4 regions of the Streptomyces sp. NPDC004658 genome follow, and region 1 is predicted to be linked to each of the others. Evidence: riboswitches for the same ligand, from Rfam matches in the RefSeq annotation. Region 1 holds a riboswitch; each other region holds the start of a gene.
The links. A riboswitch is a leader RNA that binds a small molecule or an ion and turns the genes downstream of it on or off. The one in region 1 is predicted to bind S-adenosylmethionine.
Positions count from the first base shown of each region.

Region 1 (5,494 bases):
TTGTCGTCGGCGTCGATGTACTGCTCGGTCTGGGTGTAGCCCATGGTGAGGCTGTTGCGGCGCCGCCTGCCGATGGAGATCACGCGCAGTTCCAGGCGCTTAGTCCAACCGGCCACGTCGGCCGGGGAGAGCGGCCCGACTTTGCACTGGCGCAGCCAGAGCACGGGGTCGAAGCGGTCCGCGGTGCTGGTCAGGGCGTCGGCGAGGTTGAAGGCGATGGTTCGGCGGGCGTGGAAGTCCTGGTCGTCGGATTCAGCGATGGCCGCGGAGATGGTTTCGAAGTCGGCGCGGCTCATCTGTCGGTTCGTGGCCATGGGGCCCCTCCTGGCTCGAGGTGGTTGCTGTTCGGGTGCGGCAGGGACCGCCGGACTCGGATGTCGAGTCGGACGGCCCGCACGCAGGGGGATGCGCATGAATCACGCAGCGATGGACGTGCGCTGTCCTTAGATGGCGCGGGCGCTGCTCAGACGGGCGGACTGACCTGCGCTGTCTCCGGCCCGGCGGGCGGAGGTGCCGTAGAGGGTGCGTGGGAGCTCCCAGGCGCCCTTCGCCTGCTCCTGGTACCCGCGGGGATGGTCCCAACAGCGTCATGCACGAGGACCACGCCTATGTCCGTCGCGCCGCCGTCGCAGGACATCAGACACCGGGCGCCGGGGGCTCGGGCGAAGACCGCGTCCTGGCCGGAGCACCGCCCCGGTTCACGCGCCGCCGAGTCGCTCGGACCCGCGATGGCGACGCTCTGCTCGATGTGCGTGCCGTGCGCATCGCCTCCCGCTGCGGGCCACCACCCGAGCCCTCGCCGGTCGAACTCGTCGAGTAGCCGCGCCTGGGTGCCGGCGTTGTCCTCGGCGAGGACGGGGCGGGCGCAAGGGTCGGACGCCGTGACGACGAGGGGGGCGGCGGTGCCAGCAGGTCCCGGGAGTTCAGGGAAAGGGCCCTCGGCCGTGCCTCGCGGACGCGGATCGATCCGTACCATTCGGCCCTGGAATCGGATATCGACGACCGTGCGCCGGTAGAGTTCCGAGTTCGGTGGTGTGGTCGCAGCGTCAGTGACCTGCACGAGGGCCTCCTGTGGACGAAGGACCCCCTTACCCACCGGCAGGGAGATCGGTGCTCGCTCCCACAGGTTCGTGGGAGCCGGTCCTCGGCGCGATCGGCGCTGTGACCGAGCGGAACAATGCCACAGCACTGGTCGTGTGGCAAAGCGTTGTGGATCACGTTGTGCAGATCCGGAATGGGTGTTAGCTTCGCGCCCGGTTACGAGTTCCAGCGTCAAGTCCCGGCTTGCAGGCCGACATCCACCGTTCGCCGCGGATGCCCCGGGTGACGACCAGCCCAGCGCGCGGTGCGTTGGAAACCGCAGATCACCGGGGTGCGGAAGTGCACTACCGGGGTCCATCGGCTCCGGAAGGTTGATCGCCTGTGCCCGTTTCCGACGCGATCCCCGAAGTGCCGATGGAGCGGCAGACCCAGAAGCCTGAGCGGGCATCCGAACCCGCCATGTCTGCCGTCGCAGAGCCGGGCCGCGCAGGTCTGGTGACCATCGGCCTCGATGCTGCCCGTGCGCTGTTCCGCACGGCCGAGGCGAGCGGCTCCGGCCGGCCAGGGACTGACGAAGTCTTCGACCAGTGGCTCGACCGCGGATTCGACGTCGTCTTCTACCGCAGCGCGGGCCGATCCCTTCAGGCACGTGCTGTCAACCAGGAGGATCGTGTTCCAGGGTCGCTGATCAGCGGTCGTATCGGGAAAGCCCGGTTGGAGTCGGTCTGCCTCAATCCTCGTCGGCGCGCGCCTGCGGGTCCGCAGGAGCCGGGCCCGGTGTCTGCGGAAGGTGAGGAGGCCGACGGGACGGATCCTCGGACGGTTGCCGGCATGCCCGGCAACCGCCGGGGAGACGAGGAAGCCAAGCGGCGGTACGCGAAGGTGGAGTACCAGCAGGACACGGGCTGTGTTCTGACGGTCGTGGACGACCTCACCGAAGGAACGGGACGGGAGTCAGCCCATCACCTGGGCGGGGACATCACCTCGGACACCGACGGAGATTGGTTCGAAGCGCTCACCACCCTCACCGAACTCGCCCAGGCAAGGCTGGAAACGGAGGGATGGACCCCGGACGGCCTCTGGCAGATCCAGTGGTGGAGCAGCTCGTGCGACGTCACGGACCCGCCGTACGAGACCCTTGAAGTGTTCGAAGAGTACGGCTTCGATCCGGACGAGATCACGCGGCACTATGTGTGCATCTACAGCCGGGGCAGCCACGGCTACACCGTCGAGTTCTCTGCGGAGCACCGGGGAGAGGACCACGTCATGTACCTCCAGCTGGAGTTGGATGCCGACGGCAAGGAGCTGGGCAGCGGCAGTCTCGAAGAACTGCGGAGCCACCTGGAGCAAGCGACGGAACGGGTGCGGGAGGCCGGCTACACCCCGCTCGATGGCGACTGGAGCGTCCACTGGACACGCTGTCACGTGCCTTTGACCGAGCGGTGACCGGCTGACGGCCCCAGGCCAAGGCGTTCTGCGCCCTGTTGCTCCCGTTGGCCAGGGTGTCATGAGCATCATGCGAGAGCAGCACCCCAACGAGTACAGCGCCCTCCTTCAGGAGCCCTGGCGGCGGAGTGCGGGCCTTCGCGCCGCTCAGTTGGGTGCTCAGGCCACTCGAGCGCTTCACCCGGGCTGGGAATCGCACAGAGCTGGCGGATCAAGAACCCGGGTCGCCGAACCCGATCGCGCACCCCCGCACCTCGGTGGTGGCGGCGCCCGTCGTCGTGACCACGACGTTGCCCAGGTGGTGCCGCACCCTTCCGGTCCGGGCCGTGTGCCCGTCACGGATGAAGTCGAGCACCGCCGCGCGTCCGGCGACCGAGCCGGGCACCCCCTGTCCGGGCATCGTGAAGGTCCAGGTGGTGTCCTCGGTCAGGACCGCTTCCAGCTCGGCCGCATTCAGCTCGTCCAGGGCATGGGCGTAGTGCGCCACCGCCTGCTGGAGGTCGGCGATCACGAGACCACCGTCAGCACGATCTTGCCCTGGATGTGGCCCTGCGCGGCTCGCGTGTGTGCGCTGGCCGCTTCGGACAGCGGGTAGGTGCTGTCCACCCCGACCTGGAGCTTGCCTTCGTCGAACAGGCGCCCGATCTCGGCGAGCTGGGGGCCGTTGGAACGCACCTGAATGTTCGAGACGGTGATGCCAAGACGCGCCGTCTCCTCCGGATCGTACTGGGCGAAGAACACCGGAAGCATGGTGCCGCCGCGCTTGAGCACGGTCAGGAAACGTGAACTGTCCGGGCCACCGACGGTGTCGATCACCAGGTCGACGCCGCTGACCACGTCCGTGACCTGGGTCGTGGTGTAGTCGATGAACTCATCCGTGCCGAGCTTGCGCAGGAACTGCTGGTGCCGCCCCGAGGCCACCGCGATGACGTGTGCCCCCTTCCACTTCGCCAGCTGCACCGCGAAGTGACCCACTCCACCAGCGGCCCCGTTGACCAGCACGGTCATCCCTGGCGTGATCGGCACCGGCTGGTGCACCTGGCCGGTGAACGGAGACGGCACGTCGTGGCCGAGGTCGACCAGGTACTGCCAGGCCGTCAGCACGGCCATCGGCGCCCCGGCCGCCTCAACGTGGTCGAGACCGGCCGGCTTGTGAGCCAGGTCGGAAGCCGGCGCGGCCACGTACTCGGCGTACGTCCGGCCGTCGAATCCCGGGAACCGCAGCATGCCGAAGACCTCGTCACCGACGGCGAACCCGGACACGTCCGGAGCGACCGCCACGACCACGCCCGACATGTCCGTTCCGGGGATGAGAGGGAACTCCAGCACCGGCCTCATCTCGGCCGGCATGACCTTCATCCCCTCACGCAGGTACCAGTCCGGCGGGTTGATGCCCACCGCGTGCACCCGCACGAGCACCTCGCCCGGACCGATCTCGGGAACCGGCACCTCGTCGTACCGCAGAACTTCCGGGCCGCCCGCCTCGTGGAACTGGATCGCCTTCATCGCGCCTGTCGCTTTCTCAGGGAAACGTTGCTCCTTCAGTCAAGGCCCCGGACGGCATGGCCGTCCAAGACCCCTTCGGCAACCCGTCATTCCGAAACGGCATGACGCGTACCCTGGAACGGTGAACGATCTCGGACAGGACCTGGAACTGCGGCTGGTGCGCTACTTCACCGTGGTGGCGGCGCACCAGCATTTCGGCCGGGCCGCCGCCGACCTGCACGTGGCCCAGCCGGCGCTGAGCCGCCAGATCCAACGGCTCGAGAAATATCTCGGCACACGACTGCTGGACCGCACACCCCAGGGAACCCGGCTCACTCCGGCCGGCCAGACATTCCTCCCTCGGGCCCAAGCCCTGCTGCAGGCCGCCCGCCAGGCCGAACTAGCCGTCCGTGAACAAGCCCAGACCGAACGCATCACCATCGGCTACGTCGAAGACCTGGTGATCACCGCCGCCGTACGGGAACTACGCCACCGTCACCCGGACGCCGAGATCGCCACCCGGCATCTGCGCTGCCGCGACGTCGGCGCACTGTCCGACAAGCGCGTCGACGCCCTGATCGCGCGAACCCCGCTGCCGCTCACAGCCGACAACGTGTCCACGACTCCCCTGTACGAGGAACCCCGGATGCTCGTGATCCCCCGCGGCCATCCCTGGGCCGACCGCGCGTCGGTGACCGCGGAAGAACTGGCCGACGAAGAGGCGGCCCCGTGCGCGTTCGAGACCGCGGACTGGACGTCCTACCGGATCCTCGGGGCCGGCGTGCCGCCGATCGAGAGCTACGAGGACAAGCTCGAACTCGTCGCGAGTGGCAGGGCGATCGCCGTCCTACCGGTCGGCGATCGGCGCAGCTCGCTGCGTCCCGACCTCGTAACCGTCCCGATCGAGGGTGCTCCCTCCAGCCAGGTCGTCCTGGTCAGCCGCAAGGGCGACCCGAATCCAATGATCAGGAATCTCCGGCTGGCTGCCAAGGCCGTCCTGGCCGCCCCGCCATCCTGACCGGAACCAGGCCGGGCGACGACCATGGGCGGCAGGTCTGCCACGGCCTCCGCCTGGAGGCCCGCCGGCTCACCGCAGGCTGAACACCGCTCGACGCACTGCCCGTCTTGTCGCCCACCACGACAGCTACGCCGACCCGCACGGCGCCGACGTCACCGCGCTCCTGGCCGACGCCCTGGCGCGGGTGAGCGTGTGACCACCAGGGGCCTGTACGAGACCAGGTGGAAGAAGGCGTCCGAGTCGTCCTGTACCCGGAAGTCCACGGCCGCAGCGCGGTCAGGTGCGCGAACCGCGCCCCCGGCGCCGCAGTTCCCTCCGGCGCTGTCGCTCCTGCTTGTCCTCGGCCCGGCGGGCGCGTTGGTACGCGCGGATCAGCACGGCGTGGGACCGTGGCACCAGCTCGGGCAGGGCCTGTCGTGCCAGGTTGTACATGTCGCGGGAAACCGGGGCGCTGAGGGCGGGGCGGGACCCAGGCTCCGGCTTGCGCAGACCCTCGGCGATCCA
Region 1 covers NZ_JBEXKG010000047.1:46,626-52,119, reverse strand. Annotated here, with positions in the region: gene ABZV94_RS18670 (hypothetical protein) at 1-314, opposite strand, end outside; gene ABZV94_RS18665 (DUF3293 domain-containing protein) at 464-976, opposite strand; SAM riboswitch class IV at 1,256-1,366, shown strand; gene ABZV94_RS18660 (hypothetical protein) at 1,423-2,487, shown strand; gene ABZV94_RS18655 (nuclear transport factor 2 family protein) at 2,699-2,998, opposite strand; gene ABZV94_RS18650 (NADP-dependent oxidoreductase) at 2,995-3,993, opposite strand; gene ABZV94_RS18645 (LysR family transcriptional regulator) at 4,115-4,990, shown strand; gene ABZV94_RS18640 (hypothetical protein) at 5,267-5,494, opposite strand, start outside.

Region 2 (5,494 bases), on a different contig from region 1:
GCGAGGGCCGGGGAGAGGTCAGGGGCGACAGAGCGCGGCGGACACGCGCTGGAGGTCTATGTGCGGCCGGGAGTGCAGCCGGACGGACCGGTACGGGTGCGGGGCGCGCGGCGGGCGTGCCTGCGGGGGCACTCGGGTCACGGCCGTCACCTCCGTCCGTCGGGCGTGGCGGGCCGGGCCGGCGTCCGCCCGGTGGATCCCGTCGTGACGTCCAACGTCCGCCCGGCGCCGGTTGTTCCCGGGCTGCGCAGGTGCACGATGCGGGAGCGGCGGCGCAGGGTGAAACCGAGCGACTCGTAGAGCCGGATCGCGGACGTGTTGCCGGCCGCGGCGTGCAGGAACGGGGTGTCCCCGCGTTCCCGGACGCCGGCCGCGACCGCGCGCACCAGCCGGGTGGCCAGTCCCCGGCCGCGGTAGGCGGGGTCGGTGCACACGGCGCTGATCTCGGTCCAGCCGGGCAGCCGCAGCCTCTCCCCCGCCATGGCGACGAGCCGGCCCCGGTGCCGGATGCCGAGGTAGGTGCCCATCTCGACGGTCCGTCCCAGGAACGGGCCCGGCCGGGTGCGGGCCACCAGATCGAGGATCTCGGGGACGTCGCCGGCTCCCAACCGCACCGCCTCGGGAGCCGGTTCGGCCCGCAGAGCGGTGTCCACGAGCTGGACGCCGATGCCCTCGCCGAGCACCTCCCAGCCGTCCGGAACCCGCTCGACCGGCTTGACCCGCACCGGGTGTCCCGGACCGACGAGGGTGTGCAGGTCGGCCCAGGCCGCCGGGTCCGCCGGGTCGGCGAGCGCCGCGAAGGCGTAGGTCTCCGGCCGGTAGCGGGCCGCGCGGCCGTACCGGTCGGCGAGCGGGGCGTGCGGGCCGGTGAGGGCGGCCCACACGGCGTTGTCCAGGACGGCGGTGCCGGGCAGGGGCGGGGCCGTGCCGGTGCGGACGCCGGTCGGGTGAGCCACGGGAGCGACGCCCTCTTTCGACTCCATATCGACAGATCGATGAATCGTCAGGAGTTGTCCAGCGGCAGACCGGGCGGGTTGACCTCCGACTTCGCCACGGACTCGTTCGAGAGGCCGTAGGCGGCCAGCCACTTGCCGTACTGCCCGTGCTCGATCAGGTAGTTGAGGGCGTCGGCGAGCGGCTCGGCGAGCCCGCTGTCCTTCTTGGCGGTGGCGGCGATCAGGCCCTGGAGCGTCTCGCCTGCGCCGGAGAAGCTGCCGGCGTTGCGGGTGGCGTTGGGCGTGTTCGCGGTCTGCCGGGCCCGGTAGGCGACCGCGGGGTTGGGACCGAAGAAGGCGTCGATCTTGCCGCTGCTCAGGGCCAGGTTGGTGGCGTTCTGGTCCGGGAAGTACTTGACGGTGAGCTTCTTGCCCTCCTTGGCGAGCTTGGCCTTCCACTCCAGGAGGATCTTCTCCTGGTTGGTGCCGGCGCCCACGCTGACCGTCTTGCCGGCGAGGTTCTCGTAGTCGCCGTCGAAGTTCCAGGGGTTCTTCTTCAGCACCTCGAAGGCCAGGTTGTCCTTGCGGTAGGAGGCGAACTCGTACTTCCTCTTGCGTTCCTCGGTGACGGTGACGTTGGAGAAGGCCACGTCGACCTTGCCGCTGTCGACGCCGACGAAGAGGTTCTCCCAGGTGGAGTTCCTGATCTCGGGCTTCAGGCCCAGGACCGCGGCGACCAGGCGGCCGAGGTCGGGCTCGGAGCCGGTGAGGGTCTTCTGGTCGCTGCCCACGAAGTTCAGGGGGGCGGAGCCCGACGGCAGGGCGCCGACGCCGATGACGAGCTTGCCGCTCCTGCGCACGGAGGCCGGCAGTTCGGCGCTGATGGACTTCACTTCGGAGACCTTCAGCGCGGTCTCCTTGGCGGCTCCGTTGGACAGCCGTCCCACGGTCACCGTGCCGGTGGTGTCGGTCTTGGTGACGGCCTCGCTGTCGCCCCCGCAGGCGGCGAGCCCGGTGGCGAGGGCGGTGACGGCGGTCGCCGCGGAGATGCCGCGGATCAGGGCGCGACGGGAGAGGTGGGTAGGCATGGCGTGACTGTCCTTGTCTCGCTGATGAGGGTGGGTGTGTGGTGTGGGGGTGGGCTGGGTGCCGTGGGGGGCGGTGGTCGTGGAGGATCCGGGCGGCAGGGCCGGGGCGGCCTGCCCGGGTGGGCGGCGCGGAGCGGCCCGCGGGGGTCCGGTCAGAGCACCTTGCCGAGGAATTCCCGGGTCCGTGCGTGCCGGGGCCGGTCGAGCACCTCGCCGGGCGGCCCCTGCTCGACGATCCGGCCGCCGTCGATGAAGACGACCCGGTCGGCGACCTCGCGGGCGAAGCCGATCTCGTGGCTCACGATGACGAGGGTGGTGCCGCCGCTCGCCAGGTCCTTGATGACGGCCAGCACCTCGCCGACGAGTTCGGGGTCGAGTGCGGAGGTCGGCTCGTCGAAGAGGATGATCCCGGGCCGCAGGGCGAGGGCGCGGGCGATGGCGACGCGCTGCTGCTGACCACCGGACAACTGCCGGGGGTAGGCGCCGGTCTTGTCGCCGAGGCCGACGCGGTCGAGGAGTTCGAAGGCGAGTTCCTGGGCCGCCACCCTGCTCAGCCTGCCGGTGGCGGCGGGGGCCGCGGCGACGTTCTCCAGGACGGTCAGGTGCGGGAAGAGGTTGAAGTTCTGGAAGACGAAGCCGATCCGGCTGCGCTGGGCGAGGATGGCGCGCTCGCTGAGTTCCTTGAGCCGGCCCCCGTGCCGCTTCACCCCGATCAGCTCGCCGTCCACGCTGACGTGGCCGGTCTCGGGCTTCTCCAGGTGGTTGAGGACCCTGAGCAGCGTGGACTTGCCGGAGCCGGACGGGCCGAGGATCACCGTGACCTCGCCGGGGCGGACGGTCAGGTCGATGCCGTCGAGTACGTGGTGGGAGCCGTACCACTTGTGGACGCCGTGCACTTCGAGCGCGGCGGGCGCGGTCTTCGGGAGGGTCTGCGCGGTGGTCATACGGCGGCCTCCCGGCGCAGCCGGGCCCGCAGGCCGGCCAGTCCGGCCCGGGCTTTCTGCAAGGGGGTCGGCGGCAGGGTGCGGGTGGCACCCCGGGCGTAGTACCGCTCGACGTAGAACTGGACGACGGACACGGCGCTGGTGAGGATCAGGTACCAGACGGTGGCGACCATCAGCAGCGGCACCACGTCACCGGGGTAGGTGCTGCCCATCGACTGCACCGCGCCGAACAGGTCCAGCAGCGACACGTAGAAGACCAGGGACGTGCTCTTGATGAGGCCGATCAGCTGGTTGACGTAGTTCGGCGTGATGGACCTGAGGGCCTGCGGGAAGACGATCCTGCGGAACTGGTAGCCCTGGGGCAGGCCGAGCGCGGCGGCCGCCTCGTGCTGTCCCTGGTCGACGGAGAGGATGCCGCCGCGGACCACCTCGGCCGCGTACGCCGCCTCGTTGAGGCTGAGGCCGATCACGGCGATCGTCATGTCGGTGGCCAGCCGGGACTCGTCGAAGGTGACGAAGGCGGGCCCGAAGGGCACCCCGAGGCTCAACGTCTTGTACAGGGCGCTGAAGTTGTACAGGAAGATCAGTACGACGATGAGCGGTACGGAGCGGAACAGCCAGGTGTAGGTCCAGCTGACCGCGCGCAGCACCGGGCTTCCGGAGAGCCGGGCAAGTGCCAGCAGGATGCCGCCGAGCAGTCCCAGGACGGCGCTGAGCGCGGCGACTTCGAGGGTGACGAGGAGGCCGTCGAGGACGGTGGGGCGCAGGAACCAGTAGCGGAAGCGGTCCCACTGGTAGAAGGGGTTCGTGACCAGTCCGTGCAGGATCTGCGCGACGAGCACGAGGACGACGGCGGTGACGATCCACCGGCCGGGGCGGCGCAGCGGCTGTACTCGCTGCGGTTCCAAGGGCTTTGACGGGGTGTCGGCGGGGGCCGGCGCCTCGGCTAGGGAGACGGCGGCGCCTGGGGCTTCACTCATGGCGGCTCCGGCGGAGTCGGTCACCCCGGGGCCGCGCGGGAGCGGAGGTGGGCCACGACGGCACTGCGGCACGAGGCGGCGCACGGACAGGCGCGGAACCGGGGGCTGGGCGGACAACGGCACATCCGGCGGACGGTGTGCGGCGGGAACGCGGGGCTGGGAGGAGACGTCAGCCCTGACAGCGGGCAGAGCCCGGTGCGGTACACAGTGCGCTGTTCACGCGGAGCAGATCGACGGCGCGGTCGGCGACGAGGAGACCGGCGTACGACGGTACGCAGCCCTGGGGGCGGCTCGCGGCCGTCCTGGGAGCTGCGTACATGGCGTCACCTGTCACTGTTCCGGCCCCGTGGGGCCTCGCGCTTACCGAAAACGTCATCCGGTCCGGTCGTCACCTGGGGCACCCCACCGCGATGCGAGGGTTGCCGGTCAGCGAGCCAGGGCTTGGCGCTGACGCTCATGACCGTTCTGAGCCGTAAGTAAGGCAGTTGACCGTTCGAATGTCAACGGTCGTCCGCCAAGTGGACATCGGCGGCGGGCTCTCACCTGCGAGAAGCGTCGGAAGTGTCTGCCGCGTGGCCTGCCCAGTCCAGGATCTGGACAGCTGCTCCGGCGGCCTCCAGACCCTGGCAGCGGCCGTGGTGGCGGCGGGCGATGCCGTCGAGGTCGAGGTGGCGGCCGAAGGCGGGGCGGGCGGCCAGGCGGCGGGCGTAGGCCCACAGGGAGCGGTGGTCGGCGATGCGGTGCACGGCGGAGGCGTCGAGGTGGCAGCGGTGGACGGTGTCGAGCTGCACGAGCGTGACCCACAGGTCGATGTCGGCGGCGGTGAGCCGGTCGTCGGCCAGGTACTCCTCGCCGCTCAGCCGTCGCTCCAGCCGGCCCAGGGTGTCCAGCAGCACGTCGAGGGCGGCGGCCCGTTCGGCCGGGTCGGCACCGGCGCGTCCGGCGCGCTGGGCGGCCTCCTCGATGCCCTCGGCGCACATCCGCTCGACGGCCTCGATCACGGACTCCAGCCCGGAGGGGTAGAGGCGGTCGTGGCCGCCCGGCCGGAACAGGTCCAGGTCGCGCAGGATGCCGGGGGTGTGGGTGCTGACGATGCGTCCGGACCAGTCGTCGCTGAGCACGGGCGCGAGCGCCGGGCCGGTGTAGTGGTGGGCGCTCGCCTCGTAGAGCGGGCGGAGCGCCGCGTGGCCGCCGCCGGGACAGTCCGGGACGGCGGGCAGGAGGGTGACCGGACAGTGGGCTTCCAGTCCGAGCAGGCTGTGGCCGACGGCGAGGCGCAGCCCGTCGGGGCAGGCGGTCGACAGATGGAGCCGGTAGCGGTGCGGCACGGCGTAGTGGCCGCTGCGCGCGTCCCGGCCGATCCGGCCCCGGAAGACCGGCGCGGTACCGGGGGTGGACGGGACGGCGGCGAGCGGAGTGATGGACATGCGTCTCCCCGGGTGGTGGGTGTGCGGAGGGGCGCGGCCGGCGCGGGCGTGACCGGTCGGTGGAGGCGAAGGGGCGCCCGGCTCAGCGGCGGTGGCTGATCGCGCTGCAGACACGCTGCA
Region 2 covers NZ_JBEXKG010000158.1:2,212-7,705, reverse strand. Annotated here, with positions in the region: gene ABZV94_RS33975 (putative leader peptide) at 19-132, opposite strand; gene ABZV94_RS33970 (GNAT family N-acetyltransferase) at 147-956, opposite strand; gene ABZV94_RS33965 (ABC transporter substrate-binding protein) at 1,004-2,023, opposite strand; gene ABZV94_RS33960 (amino acid ABC transporter ATP-binding protein) at 2,176-2,967, opposite strand; gene ABZV94_RS33955 (amino acid ABC transporter permease) at 2,964-3,947, opposite strand; SAM riboswitch class IV at 4,299-4,409, opposite strand; gene ABZV94_RS33950 (glutathione S-transferase C-terminal domain-containing protein) at 4,487-5,374, opposite strand; gene ABZV94_RS33945 (putative leader peptide) at 5,457-5,494, opposite strand, start outside.
Region 2: it holds a riboswitch for S-adenosylmethionine, as region 1 does, so the genes downstream of both, ABZV94_RS33955 (amino acid ABC transporter permease) here and ABZV94_RS18660 (hypothetical protein) in region 1, are expected to answer to the same signal.

Region 3 (5,494 bases), on a different contig from region 1:
TCCGGTACGGCGGCTTCGCCGGCGTCCCCGGCCTGGACCACCTCACCGTCCTCGGCCACTACGGCGCAGAGCGCTGGGACGCGGCCACCGGCGAGGTCACCGCGCCGCCCCCGCACCCCGGCGTCGCCGCCGTCCGCGCCGAGCTGCCGGGCGTGCTGGAGCGCGCCGGCGCCGAAGAGGGCACGTGGATCGAGGAGAAGGGCCGGGCCCTCGCGGTGCACACCCGCCGCGCCCCCGACCCGCAGGCGGCGTTCGAGGCCCTGCGCGCCCCCCTCGCCGACCTCGCCACCCGGCACGGTCTGATCGTCGAGCCCGGCCGCATGGTCCTGGAACTGCGCCCGCCGGGCATGGACAAGGGCGTGGCCCTCCTCGACCAGGCCCGCACCGTCCGGGCCGGCTGTGTCGTCTACGCCGGTGACGACCTGGGCGACCTCCCCGCCTTCGCCGCGATCGAGAAGCTCCGTACCAACGGCGTCCCCGGCCTGCTGGTGTGCAGCGGCAGCACGGAGGTCACGGAACTGGCGGACCGGGCCGACCTGGTGGTCGACGGTCCCGAGGGCGTCGTCGGCCTGCTGCGGGCGCTGGCCGTTCAGCTGGGCGGCGGGTCTGGCGCCGCCGGCTGACCCGACGCCCTGGCGGGAGCCGAGCCGGCACCACGCGTGGCCTGTGGCGGGCGGTGGCCGTTCAGTTCGGCCGGGGGGCCAGTTCCGCCAGCTGGTCGAGGAACCACCGGGCGGGCGGGAGCGCGGTCGCGGCGGCGGCCAGCCGCTTCGAGCGCTCCGCCCGCGCGTCCGCCGGCAGGTTCAGCGCCTCGTGCAGGGCGCGGGCCGTCCCCGCGATGTCGTACGGGTTCACCACGAAGGCGTCCTCGCCCAGCTCCTCGGACGCCCCCGCCTCCCGCGACAGCACCAGCGCGCAGCCCTGGTCGGAGACGACCGGGACTTCCTTGGCGACCAGGTTCATGCCGTCCCGGATGGGGTTCACCAGCGCCACGTCGGCCAGCCGGTACGCGGCCAGGGAGCGGGCGAAGTCGTCCTTCACGTGCAGCACGACCGGGGTCCAGCCGGGCGTGCCGTACCGTTCGTTGATCTCGTCCGCGACCTGCCGCACCTGCGCGGTGTACTCGCGGTACACGGCGAGGTCCTGCCGGGAGGGGTAGGCGAAGGCCACGTGGACGACCTTCTCCCGCCATTCGGGGTGGTCCTCCAGCAGCTGCTCGTACGCCAGCAGCCCGCGCACGATGTTCTTGGACAGCTCGGTCCGGTCCACCCGGACGATCGTCTTGCGGCCCTCTCCGATCTCCGCCCGCAGCGCCGCCATCCGCTCGTCCACGTCCGGCTCGTGCGCCCGCTTGCGCAGGAAGTCCGCGTCCGCGCCCAGCCCGTGCACCCCGATCCGGGTGCCGGAGGGGATGCCGGGCCCGAGGACCTCGTGACAGCAGTCGATGAACGCGTCCGCCCACCGCCGGGTGAGGAACGCCGCCCGGTCTGCGCCCAGGATGCCGCTGAGCAGTTCGGCCGCGATGTCGTCGGGCAGGAGCCGGAAGTAGTCCGGCGGCGCCCACGGGGTGTGCGAGAAGTGGCCGATGCGCAGGTCGGGCCGGAGCTGGCGGAGCATGCGGGGGGCGAGGGCCAGGTGGTAGTCCTGGATCAGTACGGCCGCGCCCTCGGCCGCCTCCTCGGCCAGCGCCTCGGCGAACGCCCGGTTGTAGGCCTCGTAGGAGGCCCACTGCCGCCGGAAGCCGGCGTCGAAGACCGGCTCCAGCGGGGTCTGGTACAGCATGTGGTGGACGAACCAGAGCACCGAGTTGGCGATGCCGTTGTACGCCTCGGTGTGCACGGTCGCGTCGATGTCGAGCATCCGCACCCGCTGCCCGCCGGTGTCCTCGGCCGGCAGCAGCCCGCCGTCCGCGCGCCGGACGGCCGCACGGTCGCCGTCGCCGAGTGCGGCGCACACCCACACCGAGCCCGCGTCCGACCCGATGGCGGACAGTCCCGAGACCAGCCCGCCGCCGCCCCGCCGGGCGTGCAGCGAGCCGTCCTCGCCCACCTGATAGGAGACCGGGCCGCGGTTCGACGCGACCAGCACCTGAGCCTTTTGCGCAGCATCGAGCGTGGAAGCCATACGCCTCAACCTAGCCCGGCCCCGAACCGCTCAAACGTACGGCCCGCCCGGCGGGCCGACCGTATACGGCCCGTTCACGCCACCTTCCGCTCGGCGTACTCCGCGATCTCCACCATGGGCGGCCGCTCCTCGGTGTCCACCGAGTAGGTGCGCGGCTCGAACCCCTCCTCGCCCCGCTCGAACTGGGTCAGCGCGGGCCGGATCAGATGGCCGCGGGCCAGCCGCAGCTGGGCGGTGCGGTAGATCGCGGCGGCCATCCGGCCGAGCGCCTGCCCGTCCTGGTGCCGGTGCCTGCGCACGCCCACGTCGACCTGGGCCAGCGCGTCCAGGCCCACCAGGTGCAGCGCGTCCACCAGCATGCCCAGCTCCACGCCGTAGCCGACGGGGAACGGCAGCTGCTCCAGCAGCGTGCGGCGGGCCGCGTACTCGCCGCCGAGCGGCTGCACGAACCCGGCCAGCTGCGGCCAGTGCATGTTCAGCAGCGGGCGGGCCATGAGCTCGGTGACCCGGCCGCCCTGCCCGGCACTGCCGCCGAGCGGGCGGTCGTACATCGCCTTGACCAGGTCGACGTCCGGGTCGGTGAGCAGCGGGCCGACGATCCCGGAGACGAAGTCGGAGGAGAACTCCCTGAGGTCCGCGTCGATGAAGCAGACGATGTCCCCGCCGGTCACCAGCAGCGACCGCCACAGCACCTCGCCCTTGCCGGGGACGGCCGGGATACGCGGCAGGATGTCGTCGCGGTGGACGACCCGGGCACCCGCGCGCGCGGCGACCTGCGAGGTGCGGTCGGTGGAGCCGGAGTCGACGACGACGATCTCGTCGACGAGCGGCACCTGCTCGACGAGGTCGTGCCGGATCACCGCGACGATGTCGCCGACGGTCTCCTCCTCGTTGAGCGCGGGCAGGACGACGCTGATGGTCTGGCCCGTGCGCTGCTTGGCGGCGAGGATCTGGTGCAGCGGGCGATCGGCCACGGACCAGGACCGGGTGGTCAGCCAGCGCTCGACTTCTTCCAGCACAGTCTGTGGCTCCTCACTCGTGTCTCGCGGTTCGGACGACTATCTCAACTGTCCCGGCCGTCGGTTACAGTCTTGAACAACGCCGATGACCATCGCATGTCGGGGGTCATGTGCGTTCACAACCGCATACCGCTCATCCAGAGGGGCAGAGGGACACGGCCCGATGAAGCCCCGGCAACCCCCCTGATCCGGACTCGTTCGCGCGAGGCTCACGGCCAGGGAAGGTGCCAATTCCGTCTCACGGCGAGGTGCGTCGTGAGGAAGATGAGGAGAAAGGGCCTCGCCTCCATGGCTGTGCAGACAGTTGCCACCACCAGCGAATCCACGGTCGACCTCGGCCCCGCAGCGGCCCTGAGCTGTCGCGAGTGCGGTCATCGGGTGCCGCTCGGCCCGGTCTTCGCCTGCGAAGAGTGCTTCGGCCCGCTGGAGATCGCCTACGACTTCTCCGCCTACGACACCGAGGACCTGCGCCGCCGCATCGAGGCGGGCCCCGCGAACATCTGGCGCTACGCGCCCCTGCTGCCGGTCCCGGCGGACGTCGCCGGCAAGCCGAACCTCAACCCCGGCTGGACCCAGCTCGTCAAGGCCGACAACCTGGCCCGCGAGCTGGGCGTGACCGGCGGTCTGTACGTGAAGGACGACTCCGGCAACCCGACCCACTCCTTCAAGGACCGGGTCGTGGCCCAGGCCCTGGAGGCCGCCCGCGCCTTCGGCTTCACCACGCTGTCCTGCTCCTCCACCGGCAACCTGGCCGGCGCGGTCGGTGCCGCCGCCGCCCGGGCCGGCTTCCGCTCCTGCGTGTTCATCCCGCACGACCTGGAGCAGGGCAAGGTCGTCATGGCCGCGGTCTACGGCGGGGAACTCGTCGGCATCGAGGGCAACTACGACGACGTGAACCGCTTCTGCTCCGAGCTGATCGGCGACCCGGCCGGCGAGGGCTGGGGCTTCGTCAACGTCAACCTGCGGCCGTACTACGCGGAGGGCTCCAAGACCCTGGCGTACGAGATCTGCGAGCAGCTCGGCTGGCGGCTGCCGGACCAGATCGTGGTCCCGATCGCCTCCGGCTCCCAGCTCACGAAGATCGACAAGGGGCTCCAGGAGCTGATCAAGCTGGGGCTGGTCGAGGACAGGCCGTACAAGATCTTCGGCGCCCAGGCCGAGGGCTGCTCCCCGGTCTCCACCGCCTTCAAGGCCGGACACGACGTCGTACGGCCCCAGAAGCCGAACACCATCGCCAAGTCCCTGGCCATCGGCAACCCGGCCGACGGGCCGTACGTCCTGGACATCGCGCGCCGCACCGGGGGTGCCGTGGAGGACGTGACGGACGAGCAGGTCGTGGACGCGATCAAGCTGCTCGCGCGGACCGAGGGCATCTTCGCGGAGACCGCCGGCGGCGTGACCGTCGGCGTCACCCGCAAGCTGCTGGAGGCGGGTGTGCTGGACCCGGCGAAGACCACGGTGGTCCTCAACACCGGCGACGGCCTGAAGACCCTGGACGCGGTGGCCGGGACCGGCCTCACCGCCACCATCCGCCCGACCCTGGACTCCTTCCGAGAGGCCGGCCTCGCATGACAGGCGCTCCGCCGCGAGACCGGGCGCGGCCCGCGGGCCGGTGGGGGCCGGTCGCGCCCACGCGGTGGCAGCCCCAGCCGCATCCCAGCCCCGCGCCCCCGGGGCGCCGCTCCGCCGTACCCGTGAACCCGACCGGAGGTCCCACCGCATGAGCGTGACCGTTCGCATCCCCACCATCCTGCGCACCTACACCGGCGGTCAGGCCGAGGTCGCCGCCGAGGGCGCCACGCTCGGCGAGGTCATCGCCGACCTGGAGAAGAACCACACGGGCATCGCCGCGCGCGTGCTGGACGACCAGGGCAAGCTGCGCCGGTTCGTCAACGTGTACGTCAACGACGACGACGTCCGCTTCGAGCAGGGCCTGGACACGGCGACCCCCGACGGCGCCGGCGTCTCGATCATCCCGGCCGTCGCCGGCGGCTGAGCCGAGGATCCGCGCGCTCATTACCATCGGTAATCTCGGTTACCGACCGTTCATCCGATTGCCCCCTCCGTGAGAGAAGCGGAGGGGGCAATTCTGTGTGATTGAGCGCGGTAGAGTTGGGGAACACGGCCGCGGCCTTCGGGTCGCGGGCCCTGGATTTCATGCCGCCCGCCCGACAAGAAGTAGCCAAAGTGTGCGGGTTCTCTGCGGCTTTTGTGGCTTTTATGGGGCCCGACTTGCCCTGAATTCGGGCGAATTCTCACCAGATTCCGGACCGCTCGCGTCCAGAATTCTCGTCCGATTGACCTGTTGCAGACGGCAGTTGGACAGATACATTCAGCCGCGGTCGACGCGT
Region 3 covers NZ_JBEXKG010000058.1:19,264-24,757, forward strand. Annotated here, with positions in the region: gene otsB (trehalose-phosphatase) at 1-623, shown strand, start outside; gene ABZV94_RS20875 (trehalose-6-phosphate synthase) at 685-2,124, opposite strand; gene ABZV94_RS20880 (glucosyl-3-phosphoglycerate synthase) at 2,199-3,143, opposite strand; SAM riboswitch class I at 3,274-3,414, shown strand; gene thrC (threonine synthase) at 3,432-4,715, shown strand; gene ABZV94_RS20890 (ubiquitin-like small modifier protein 1) at 4,864-5,139, shown strand.
Region 3: it holds a riboswitch for S-adenosylmethionine, as region 1 does, so the genes downstream of both, thrC (threonine synthase) here and ABZV94_RS18660 (hypothetical protein) in region 1, are expected to answer to the same signal.

Region 4 (5,494 bases), on a different contig from region 1:
CAGTCCACCTTCGACCTCTCCGACGGTGCCCGAGTGATCTTCGGTCCCGCCGGCCACGCCCTGCCGCAGCTGCGCATCGGCGTGGACAGTGAGGGTTACCTCCAGGCGCTCGGCGACTTCGAGGAGCCCGTCGGTCCTGCATTCTGGGAGCGCGGATGAGTACTTCAGCGAACGAGACCTCCCGCTCGCGCGGGCAGGCACCGGCCGGCGAGCGTCTCGCCGACTGGGCCGACGGCCGGCTCGGGATCTACTCCCTGGCCAAGGCCAACATGCGCAAGATCTTCCCCGACCACTGGTCGTTCATGTTGGGTGAGGTCTGCCTCTACAGCTTCATCATCATCATCCTGACGGGTGTCTACCTGACGCTGTTCTTCCACCCGTCGATGAACGAGGTGGAGTACCACGGCTCCTACGTCCCGCTCCAGGGACAGCTGATGTCCGAGGCGTTCAGCTCGACCCTGCACATCTCCTTCGATGTGCGCGGTGGTCTGCTCGTCCGGCAGATCCACCACTGGGGCGCCGTCGTCTTCATCGCCGGCATGTTCGTGCACATGATGCGCGTGTTCTTCACCGGCGCGTTCCGCAAGCCGCGTGAGATCAACTGGCTGTTCGGCTTCCTGCTGCTCGTCCTGGGCATGTTCACCGGCTTCACCGGTTACTCGCTCCCGGACGACCTGCTCTCCGGCACCGGTGTCCGCTTCATGGAGGGCGCGATCCTGTCCGTGCCGATCGTCGGCACGTACATCTCGTTCTTCCTCTTCGGCGGGGAGTTCCCGGGCGGCGACTTCGTGGCCCGCTTCTACTCGATCCACATCCTGCTGCTGCCGGGCATCATGCTCGGCCTGGTGGTGGGCCACCTGATCCTGGTCTTCTACCACAAGCACACGCAGTTCGCGGGCCCCGGCAAGACGAACAAGAACGTCGTCGGCATGCCGCTGCTGCCGGTGTACATGGCGAAGGCCGGCGGCTTCTTCTTCCTGGTCTTCGGCGTGCTCGCGGCCCTCGCCGCCATCGCGCAGATCAACCCGATCTGGGCCATCGGCCCCTACCGGCCGGACCAGGTGTCCACCGGCGCCCAGCCGGACTGGTACATGGGCATGGCCGAGGGCCTGATCCGCGCCATGCCGGGCTGGGAGATCAACTTCTGGGGCCACACGCTCGTCCTCGGCGTGTTCATCCCGCTGGTGCTGTTCGGCGTGATCCTGGGCGCGATCGCGGTGTACCCGTTCATCGAGGCCTGGGTCACCGGCGACAAGCGCGAGCACCACATCCTGGACCGCCCGCGCAACGCGCCGACCCGTACGGCGTTCGGTGTCGCCTGGCTGACCGTGTACTTCGTGATGCTGATCGGTGGCGGCAACGACATCTTCGCCACGCATTTCCACCTGTCGATCAACGCGGTCACCTGGTTCGTGCGGATCGCCTACTTCGTGGCTCCGGTCATCGCGTTCATCGCCACCAAGCGGATCTGCCTGGGCCTCCAGCGCCGCGACCGCGACAAGGTGCTGCACGGCCGCGAGACCGGCATCATCAAGCGGCTGCCGCACGGTGAGTTCATCGAGGTGCACGAGCCGCTCAGCCAGGAGCAGCTGCACACGCTCACCGCGCACGAGCAGTACCAGCCGGCCGAGATCGGTCCGACGGTCGACGAGAACGGGGTCGAGCGCAAGATCCCTGCCTCGCAGAAGCTGCGGGCGAAGCTGTCCACCGCCTACTTCGGCGAGGACAACCAGATCCCGAAGCCGACCGTCGAGGAGTACAAGGAGATCACGAGCGGCCACGGCCACCACTGATCCCCGCGTCGCCACGCCACACCGAGGGGCCCCGTCCGGGTTGCGGACGGGGCCCCTCGCCCTTCCGTCCGGCTGGATAGGGTGGTGTACGACGTAGCAGGAACCTGTTCAAGGAGCGGCTGATGAGCGCTGTGACCCCCGCTGGAGGCGACACCGCGGCGGGCCGCTCCTGGCCCGCCCTGCTGAACGGTCTGCTGGAGGGCCGGGACCTGTCCGCCGACGACACCGCGTGGGCGATGGACCTGATCATGCGCGGGGAGGCGACCGACGCGCAGATCGCCGGGTTCATGGTGGCCCTGCGCGCCAAGGGCGAGACGGTCCAGGAGATCACCGGACTGGTCCGGACGATGTACGCGCACGCCAACGTCATCGAGGTGCCCGGGCCGGCCGTCGACATCGTCGGCACCGGCGGCGACGGCGCCAAGACGGTGAACATCTCCACCATGTCCTCGATCGTCGTCGCGGGCGCGGGCGCGAAGGTCGTCAAGCACGGCAACCGCGCCGCGTCCTCCGCCTCCGGCTCCTCCGACGTCCTGGAGAAGCTGGGGATCAACCTCAACCTGACCCCGCAGCGGGTGGCTGAGGTGGCCGAAGAGGCCGGCATCACCATCTGCTTCGCGGTGCGGTTCCACCCGTCGCTGCGCCATGTCGCCGCGGCCCGCGGCCAGTTGGGCATCCGCACCACCTTCAACGTGCTGGGCCCGCTGACCAACCCCGCGCAGGTGCGGTCGCAGGCCGTCGGTGTCGCGGATCCCCGCATGGCGCCGATCGTCGCCGGTGTCCTCGCCGAGCGCGGCAACTCCGCGCTGGTCTTCCGGGGCGACGACGGCCTGGACGAGCTGACCGTCACCGCCCCCTCCCGGGTCTGGGTGGTCCGGGACGGCAAGGTCACGGAAGAGGTCTTCGACCCCCGGGACGTCGGCATCGACCTCGTCCCCGTGGACGCCCTGCGCGGTGCCGACGCCTCCTACAACGCCGAGGTCGCCCGGCGGCTGCTGGACGGCGAGAAGGGGGCCGTACGGGACGCCGTCCTGCTGAACTCGGCGGCGGCGCTGGTGGCCCTGGAGCCGGCGGACGCGCCGCTCACCGAGCAGATCCGCGCGGGCATGGCGCGAGCCGCGGAGTCGATCGACTCGGGCGCGGCCAAGCGCACCCTGGACCGCTGGGTGGCCGTCAGCAACGCCTGACACCCTCGGGAGTCGTCCCGCGATCCGGACACGGGTTGCGGGACGACGATCACTCACGTACGTTCCTGTACCAGGTCATGAGTGACAGTCATGAGGCCCCGGCCGACTGTCCGGCAACCCTCCGTCCGTGGCGGGGTGCCCCGGGTGAAGACCAGGTCGTACGGCAGCAAGGCCTACGGCAAGCGCGGACCCCTCGCCAACCAGGGGTCCTGGTCGTTCGAGGGAGTCTTCCGTGAGCAAGCGAATGCGTTAGGGCCGCAGAGCCCCGCCTCCGCACACCCCTTCGCAGTCCCTTTCTGCCTTTCTCGCATTCCTGTCACGGGAGTTCCGCCATGTCTGTCTCCACCGCTGCCGCCGACCAGACCGTTTGCACCCCTCTGCCCGTTCTCGGGCGAGATGTCACCGTCCCGCTGGTCACCGGCGGCGAAGTCACCTACGCCGCCCTGGACTACGCGGCCAGCGCCCCCGCCCTCCAGCGCGTCTGGGACGACGTCGCCGCGTACGCGCCGTACTACGGCAGTGTGCACCGCGGCGCCGGCTACCTCTCCCAGCTCTCCACCGACCTGTTCGAGAACGCCCGCCGGACCGTCGCCGACTTCCTCGGCTGCCGCCCCGCCGACCAGGTGATCTTCACCCGTTCCACCACCGACTCCCTGAACCTGCTGGCCCGGGCGGTCCCGGCCGACTGCCAGGTCTTCGTCTTCGAGACGGAGCACCACGCCTCCCTGCTGCCCTGGCAGGACGCGCGGGTCACCTACCTCAACGCCCCGCGCACCCCGCGGCAGGCCGTGGAGACCCTGGAGCGGGCCCTCGCCGACCGCGACCCGCACGGCCCGGCCCTGGTCTGCGTCACCGGCGCCTCCAACGTCACCGGCGAGCTGTGGCCGGTGCGCGAACTGGCCGCCGCCGCGCACGCCCACGGCGCCCGCATCGTCCTGGACGCCGCCCAGCTGGCCCCGCACCACCCGGTGGACCTGCGCGACCTGGACGTCGACTGGGTCGCCTTCTCCGGCCACAAGCTGTACGCCCCCTTCGGCTCCGGTGTCCTGGCCGGCCGCGCCGACTGGCTCCAGGCGGCCGACCCGTACCTCGCGGGCGGCGGCGCCAGCCGCAAGGTCACCCGGCGCGAGGACGGCGGCGTGGCCGTCGAGTGGCACGAGACCGCCGCCCGGCACGAGGCCGGCTCCCCGAACGTCATCGGCGCCTACGCCATCGCCTCCGCCTGCAAGGCCCTCACCGAGGCCGGCTGGGACACCCTCGTCGCCCGCGAGCGGCACCTGATCGCCAAGGTCCGCGAGGGCCTGGCCGCCGTTCCCGAGGTGAAGGTGCTGTCCCTCTTCGGCGACGACGCCCCGCGCGTCGGCGTGATCTCCTTCGTCGTCGAGGGCTGGAACAGCTCCCACTTCGCCGCCGCGCTCTCCGCCGAGTACGGCATCGGTGTCCGCGACGGCCTGTTCTGCGCCCACCCGCTGGTCCGCACCCTGCTCGGCAGCGACCCGCAGAGCCAGGGCGAGTGCGGTGCCCCCGAGGCCGCCCCCGGCGAGAAGTCCCTCAACGCCATCCGCGTGAGCTTCGGCGCGGGCACGCCGGACGAGCACGTGGAGCGCTTCGTGAACGCCGTCAGGGAGCTGGTGGCGGAAGGCGCGAAGTGGCAGTACCGCACGGAGGACGGCCGCTGCGTGCCGGCGGTCTGACGGCGCTATAACCTCCCCTTGACACCACGTCGGACAGGGGGAGCCCGTCAGTGCAGCCGCTGCGCGCCACAGACCCTCGCCACATCGGCCCGTACACCACCACGCACAGACTGGGCGCGGGCGGCATGGGCGAGGTCTACCTCGCCGAGTCCCGCACCGGACTGCGGCTCGCGGTGAAGGTCGTACGGGCCGAGCACGCCGAGGACCGCACCTTCCGCGCCCGCTTCCGCCACGAGGTCCGCGCCGCCCAGACCGTCGGCGGCGCGGACACGTACACCGCACGGGTCGTGGACGCCGACACCGAGGCCGAACGGCCCTGGATGGCCACGGAGTTCGTCTCCGGACCGAACCTGCGGGACGCCGTCCTGGACCACGGTGCGCTGCCGCGGGCCGCGGTCGGCATCCTCGCCGGCGCGCTCGGCGAGGCGCTGGCGGCCATCCACGCCAAGGGGCTGGTCCACCGCGACCTGAAGCCGTCGAACATCCTGCTGGGCCCGGACGGGCCCCGGGTCATCGACTTCGGGATCGTCCGGGCGCTGGAGGCCACCTCGCTGACCCGCACCGGCGCGGTCGTCGGCTCGGTCGGCTACGTCTCGCCGGAGCAGATCCGCAACGGCGGCCAGGTCGGCCCGCCCAGCGACGTCTTCTCCCTCGGCGCGGTCCTCGCGTACGCGGCGGCGGGCCGGGAGCCGTTCGGCGAGGGCCAGGACTCGGTGGTCCTGCTGCGCATCCTGACCCGCGACTTCGACCTGTCCGGGGTGCCGGAGGACATCCGCCCGCTGGTGACGGCCTGCCTGCGCGAGGAGCCGCTGGAGCGCCC
Region 4 covers NZ_JBEXKG010000074.1:452-5,945, reverse strand. Annotated here, with positions in the region: gene ABZV94_RS23780 (Rieske 2Fe-2S domain-containing protein) at 1-159, shown strand, start outside; gene ABZV94_RS23775 (cytochrome bc complex cytochrome b subunit) at 156-1,793, shown strand; gene trpD (anthranilate phosphoribosyltransferase) at 1,916-2,980, shown strand; SAM riboswitch class IV at 3,054-3,171, shown strand; gene ABZV94_RS23765 (aminotransferase class V-fold PLP-dependent enzyme) at 3,313-4,674, shown strand; gene ABZV94_RS23760 (protein kinase) at 4,725-5,494, shown strand, end outside.
Region 4: it holds a riboswitch for S-adenosylmethionine, as region 1 does, so the genes downstream of both, ABZV94_RS23765 (aminotransferase class V-fold PLP-dependent enzyme) here and ABZV94_RS18660 (hypothetical protein) in region 1, are expected to answer to the same signal.